2 regions of the Streptosporangium sp. NPDC053982 genome follow, and region 2 is predicted to be linked to the other one. Evidence: predicted binding sites of a transcription regulator. Region 2 holds the regulator's gene; the other holds the start of a gene.

Region 1 (3,403 bases), on a different contig from region 2:
GCCGGGCAGCGCGCCGACGTAGGTGCGGCGGTGGCCGCGGATCTCGGCCTCGTCGCGGACGCCGCCGAGGGCGACGCGGACGAACTTGCGGCCCATCGCGCGGGCCACCGACTCACCGAGGGAGGTCTTGCCGACCCCGGGAGGACCGGCCAGCGCCAGTACGGCGCCGCTGCGGCGCCCGCCGACGACCCCGAGCCCCTGGGCGGCGCGGCGGCCGCGGACGGCGAGGTACTCGATGATGCGGTCCTTGACGTCGTCGAGGCCGGTGTGGTCGGCGTCGAGGACGGCGCGGGCCGCGGCGATGTCGTACGAATCCTCGGTCCGGGTGTTCCACGGGATGTCGAGGACGGTGTCGAGCCAGGTGCGGATCCAGCCGGTCTCCGGGGACTGGTCGGAGGTCCGCTCCAGTTTGTCGACCTCCTTCAGCGCGGCCTCGCGCACCTTCTCGGGCAGGTCGGCGGCCTCGACGCGGGCGCGGTAGTCCTCCTCCTCGGTCTCCGGGGAGGAGCCGTTGAGCTCCGACAGCTCCTTGCGGACGGCGGCGAGCTGCTGGCGCAGCAGGAACTCGCGCTGCTGCTTCTCCATGCCCTCCTGGACGTCCTTGCGGATCGTCTCGGCGACGTCGAGCTCGGCGAGGTGCTCGCGCGCCCACTCGACCAGCTTGGCCAGCCGGTCGGCCGGGTCGGCGATCTGGAGGATCTCGGCCTTGCGCTGGGTGCCCAGCCAGGGGGCGTAGCCGGAGCTGTCGGCCAGGACCGACGGGTCGTCCATCTGGTTGACGGCGTCGACGACCTGCCAGGCGCCCCGCTTCTGCAGGATGGTGGTGGTCAGCGCCTTGTACTGCTTGGCCAGCTCGACGGCGCGCTCGCCCGCCGGAACGGCCTCGATGACGGTGGCCTGCACCCACAGCGCGGCGCCGGGTCCGGTCGTGCCGGCGCCGACGCGGACGCGGTCGACGCCGCGCACCACGGCGGCGGGCTCACCTCCGGGCAGCCTGCCGACCTGCTCGATGACGGCCTTGACGCCGACGGAGCCGTAGCGGCCGTCGATGCGGGGAACGAGCAGGACCTGTCCCTTGTTCTCGGTGAGCGCCTGAGCCGCGTCGATCGCGGCCCGGACCTCGGCCTCGGACAGGTCCAGCGGGACCACCATTCCCGGCAGCACGACCTGGTCGTCGAGCGGGAGAACCGGGAGGATCAAGCTCTCACTCATGCGCACTCCAAGGGTTGAGTTACATCGACTCAATTAATGGGAGCGTGGAAATGTTCCCGGGATTGAGTGTGTTCGCCGTGAGCGATCGTAATTCTGTAATCGACGCCTCTGGCGAGTCTCCCGGGAGTCCCGGGGCGGCCGTCGCCGGGGGCTCCGCAGGACTTCGGAAGCCCGAGGACCGCCCGGGCGGTTTCGCGGGACACACCGGGGTCACCCCCGGCGCGGACCTCCCCGGGGATCGCCGCGAAGGGCTTCGGGGAAGGGTCACCCCCGGGAGGTACGCGACGGATCACCCCGGGGCGGGACGACAGCCGTCCGCGATCTCCCTAGGCTGGGCCGGTGCCCCTGCGCGACGCCCTCCCCCGGTTGTCCCGGCCTCTGGTCCGCGCCCTGGTGAAAGGGGAACCCGGTCCGCCGTTCCCCCGATCCCGGCGCCTCCGCCCCCGGCTTCCGCTCTTCCTGGGACTGCTGCCGTTCCGGACCGTCGACCTGGTCCTGGTGGCCGACCTGGGGCTCGCCTGGATCCTGTTCGCCGGCGGCTACTCGCTCCTGCTGACCCTCAACGGCATGCCGCCCCAGCCGGGTGTCCCCACTCCGGGGATCAACGAGAACGTCCTCTTCCTCTGCGCGCTCGTCTCCTCGCTGCCGGTGGCGCTGCGCAACCGGTGGCCGCTGGCGGCCTGGCGACTGGCCACCGGCGGCATGCTTCTGGCCGCCCACTTCATGGACCGGCTGTTCACCCAGCCCTACTCCTCCTCGGGCGTCATCACCTACCTGCTGGTCGTCTACTCGGTGGCGGTGCGCTGCGACCGGGAGACCGTCCTCGGGGCCTGGCTCGTCTCGATGCTCGCCCTGGTCGCGGTCAAGCCCGGCGACCCCCTGATCGCGCTGGGCGCCGTCATGCTCACCGTGACCGCGCTCCTCGGCTACAACGTCCGGACCAGGCGCCTGGCCGCCGGTCGGCTGGCGGAGGAGGAACGGCGCAGCGAACGGGCCCTGGCGGCGCAGGCCGTACTGGAGGAACGGACCAGGATCGCCCGGGAACTGCACGACGTCGTCGCCCACCACATGTCGGTGATCGCCATCCAGGCCGAGGCCACGCCGCTGAAGGCCGCCGGAGACCCCGGGACGCTGGAGGAGGGGCTGCGGGAGATCCGCGCGCTGTCGCTGGCGGCCATGACCGAGATGCGCCGCGTGCTGGGCGTGCTGCGCGACGGCGACGAGCGCGCCGACACCGCGCCGCAACCCGGCCTCGGCCGCCTGGAGGAGCTGATCGCCACCGCGCGCTCCGCCGGGCTCACCGTGACGCTCCGGCTCGGCGGCGACCTGCTGGGGCTGCCCACGACGGTGAGCCTGTCGGCCTACCGGATCGTCCAGGAGGCGCTGAGCAACGCCATGCGCCACGCACCCGGCGCGGCCGTCTCGGTACGGATCACCCGCTCCGGCGACGAGCTGCGCGTCCACGTGGCGAACGGCGCCGGCGGCGGTCGCGAGCGGCCGCCGGGCAACGCCGGGCACGGCCTGCTCGGCATGCGGGAACGGGTCTCCATGATCGGCGGCAGACTGTGGGCCGGGCCGGTCGGCAAGGGCTTCGCGGTCACCGCCATACTGCCGATCATGGAAGACGCGGAGGACGGCGCATGACGATCCGGGTGCTCATCGCCGACGACCAGGGCATGGTGCGGACCGGCTTCACCGTGTTCCTCGGCTCGCAGCCGGACATCGAGGTCGTCGGCGAGGCCGCCGACGGGCGCGAGGCCGTCGCCCGGACGGCCGAGCTGCGGCCGGACGTCGTGCTGATGGACGTGCGGATGCCGGTCATGGACGGCCTGGCCGCCACCCGGGCCATCCTGGAGGCCGACGGCCCGAAGCCGAAGGTGCTGATCCTGACCACCTTCGACCTCGACGACTACGTGTACGAGGCGCTGCGGGCCGGGGCGAGCGGGTTCCTGCTCAAGGACGCCTCCGCCCAGCAGCTCGCCGAGGCGGTCCGGGTCGTCGCCTCCGGCGACGCGCTGCTCGCGCCGTCGGTGACCCGGCGGCTGATCTCGGAGTTCGCCCGGGTCGGGCCGCGCCGCCCGCGTGCCAGGCCGGCCGACATCACCGAGCGCGAGACCGAGGTGCTCACGCTGATCGCCCAGGGCCGCTCCAACCAGGAGATCGCCGGACAGCTCGTGCTGTCGGAGCAGAC
Region 2 (3,403 bases):
GGTACTCGTCCAGCGTGGTGGCGCCGATCATCCGCAGCTCGCCGCGTGCCAGCATCGGCTTGAGCATGTTGCCCGCGTCCATGGCGCCCTCGGCCGCGCCCGCGCCGACCATGGTGTGCAGCTCGTCGATGAAGGTGACGATCTGGCCGTCGCTCTCCTTGATCTCGCTCAGCACGGCCTTGAGGCGCTCCTCGAACTCGCCGCGGTACTTCGCGCCGGCGACCATCGCGCCCAGGTCGAGGGAGACCAGGCGCTTGTCGCGCAGGCTGGAGGGCACGTCGCCGGCGACGATGCGCTGCGCCAGGCCCTCCACCACGGCGGTCTTGCCGACGCCGGGCTCGCCGATGAGCACCGGGTTGTTCTTGGTCCGGCGACTGAGAACCTGCACGACCCGGCGGATCTCCGAGTCGCGGCCGATCACCGGGTCGAGCTTGCCGGCCCTGGCCCGCTCGGTCAGGTCGACGCCGTACTTCTCCAGCGCCTGGTAGGTGTCCTCGGGCGTCTCGCTGGTCACCCGGGCGTGCCCGCGGACCTTCTCGAACGCCTCCAGCAGCGCGTTCGGGGTGGCGCCGCGCGACTTCAGCAGCTCGGCGACCGGCCCGCCGTCCGTGGCGAGGCCGACCAGCAGGTGCTCGGTCGAGACGTACTCGTCCTCCAGCCGGCGCGCCCGCTGGGCCGCGGTGTTCAGCACGGTCAGCAGCTGCCGGGAGCTCGACGGGGCGCTGACCGTGGCGCCCTGCGCCTTCGGCAGGGCCGCGAGCTGCTTCTCGGCCTCGGTGCGAAGCTGCTTCCAGTCGGCGCCGACCGCCTCCAGCAGCGGTACGGCGGTGCCGCCGGTCTGGGAGAGCAGCGCGGTGAACAGATGGGCCGGGGCGACCTCCGGGTTGCCCTCGGCGGCGGCGCGCCTGATGGCGGCGGAGACCGCCTCCTGACTCTTCTGCGTGAGCTTGTAATCCATGGCTATCGCCCAACTCCGTTCAGGCGTTCTGTACCGCGCCGGGGCACGGCGCGGCGAAAGATCCCCCCGGCCCTCGTTCGTGGAGTGTCAGGCGGGTGGCAACTGGTATCGGATCAGCGCGCGGATCATGGTCGTCTCGGCGCGGAGGCGGTGGTTCTCCTCGCGCAGCCGCATCGCCTCGTTCTCGAGCGCCAGTATCCGCTTTATGCCCGCGAGGTTGATGCCCTCCTCCTGGGAGAGCCGCTGGACCTCGCGGAGCATGATGATGTCGCGGGTGGAGTACAGGCGGCCGCGGCCGGCCGTACGGCCCGGACTGACCAGGCCGAGACGGTCGTACTGCCGCAGGGTCTGCGGGTGCAGGCCCGACAGCTGGGCGGCCACCGAGATGACGTAGACGGGGGTGTCGTCCGACAGATCGAAGTAGTTGGCTTCCATGGCTACTCGCTTCTGGCCTGTTGGATCAGCTCGGCCCGCGGGTCGCCTCCCGTGGTGGCGTCGCGGAACTCCTCCAGTGCGCCCCTGGCCTTGTCCTCCAGGTGCTGGGGCACCAGGACCTCGACCGTGGCGAGCAGGTCGCCCTTGGTGCCGTCCTTGCGGGTCACGCCCCGGCCCCGCACCCGGAAGGTCCGGCCGTTGGGGGTGCCCTCGGGGATGCGCAGCGTCACCGGCATCCCCTTGAGGATGGGCACCTTGATCTCCGCGCCGAGTGCGGCCTCGGTGAAGGTGACCGGGACGGTGACCGTGAGGTTCTCGCCGGTCCGGCCGAAGACCGCGTGCGGCTTGACGTGGACCTGGACGTACAGGTCGCCGGCCGGGCCGCCGTTCTCGCCGGGGGCGCCCTTGGCCTTGATCTTGATGCGCTGGCCGTCGGCCACCCCGGCGGGGATGCGCGCCTGGATCGTGCGGGTGCTCTTGCCCCGGCCGCTGCCCTCGCACACCGGGCACGGGTCGTCCACCAGCAGGCCGCGGCCCTTGCAGTCGCGGCACGGCTCGGAGAAGGCGAAGTTGCCGAGGTTGCGGCTGGCCGCGCCGGTGCCCTCGCAGGTCGGGCAGACCCGCGGGGTGGTCCCGGCCTTGGCGCCGGTGCCGCCGCACGCCGTACAGGCGGAGGAGCTGGTCAGCCGGAGCGACACGGTGGTGCCCTGGACGGCCTCGGTGAACGAGAGCGTGACCTCGGACTCGACGTCCTGGCCGCGCCGTGCCCTGGTGGTGGTCCCGCCGGTCCGGGGGGCGGTGCCGCCCCGGTTGAACAGACCCCCGAACAGGTCGCCGATGCGCTCCCCGGTGCCCTGCTGGGTGCCGCCGAACAGGTCACCCAGGTCGAAGGCGAAGCCGCCACCACCGCGGGAGGCCCCCCCGCCCCCCGGGTAACCGCCGAGACCCGATCCGAACAGCGCCCGCGCCTCGTCGTACTCCTTGCGGCGCTTGGTGTCGGACAGGACGTCGTAGGCCTCGGAGACGTTCTTGAACTTCTCCTCGGTCTCCGTCTTGCCCTGGTTGGCGTCCGGGTGGTACTGCCTGGCCAGCTTCCGGTACGCCTTCTTGATCTCTTCGGCGGTGGCGGTCTTCGGCACACCAAGGACGGCGTAGTAGTCCTTCTCCAGGTAGTCCTTGGTGCTCATCGCTTTCCTTCTCGATCAAAGGGAATGGGGGTGTGTTCAGTTGTCGCCCGCGCCGGCCGCGTCGCCGGAGGAGGGCTCCTCGGGCTCGGCGACCGCGACCCGGGCGGGCCGCAGCACGCGCTCACCGATCCGGTAGCCCGGCTGCAGGATCTCCACGCAGGTCGGCTCGGCCACGTCGGGTGAGTAGCTGTGCATCAGCGCCTCGTGCACCGTCGGGTCGAACGGGTCGCCCTTGACGCCGAAGGCGCTCAGTCCCAGCTTCCCCGCGACCGCCTCCAGCGACTCGCTCACCTTGGCGAAGCCGCCGGTGAGCTCCCCGTGGTCGCGGGCCCGGCCGATGTCGTCGAGGACCGGCAGCAGCTCGGACAGCACGCCGGCCACCGCCTGCTCCTTGACCATGGCCCGGTCGCGGTCGACCCGCTTGCGGTAGTTGGAGTATTCGGCCTGGAGACGCTGGAGGTCGGCGGTGCGCTCGCCGAGCTGGACGGCCAGCTCGGCCGAGGCCAGGCCGTCGGCCGCGGCGGAGGCGGCCTGTCCGGCTCCACCCGCCTCCCCCGCCTGTGCCGCCCGCTCGGCCTGCTCACGCTCGGCCTGGCCGCGTGCCTCTCCGGTCTCCGGATCGATCTTGCGGTTGTCGCGGATCACCGGCTCCTCCCCGGAACCGTTCTCACGCGTGTTCACGCTCGCGCTCCCCTCGGATCACGGTCCGTCACTTCGCGCCGTTGTCGCGCTTGGGCTCTTCGTCCACGATCTCGGCCTCGACCACGTCCTCGTCGGCCTTCTGGCCGGACGCGTCCCCGGCACCGGCGGCGGCGCCGGCCGC

The links. The regulator HspR, encoded in region 2, represses chaperone genes until heat shock. The targets are predictions, from matches to a motif close to ANTTGAGTCNNNNNGACTCAANT.
Region 1: a site for HspR is predicted at 1,225-1,247, ahead of lon (endopeptidase La). Genes of this name have one in related genera too.

The regions. Positions count from the first base shown of each region.
Region 1 is NZ_JBVJKQ010000007.1:79,412-82,814, reverse strand. Features, by position in the region: gene lon (endopeptidase La) at 1-1,212, opposite strand, end outside; gene ACZ6W9_RS14045 (sensor histidine kinase) at 1,552-2,856, shown strand; gene ACZ6W9_RS14040 (response regulator) at 2,853-3,403, shown strand, end outside.
Region 2 is NZ_JBVJKQ010000011.1:22,272-25,674, reverse strand. Features, by position in the region: gene clpB (ATP-dependent chaperone ClpB) at 1-958, opposite strand, end outside; gene ACZ6W9_RS20785 (heat shock protein transcriptional repressor HspR) at 1,046-1,393, opposite strand; gene dnaJ (molecular chaperone DnaJ) at 1,396-2,580, opposite strand; gene grpE (nucleotide exchange factor GrpE) at 2,617-3,261, opposite strand; gene dnaK (molecular chaperone DnaK) at 3,290-3,403, opposite strand, start outside.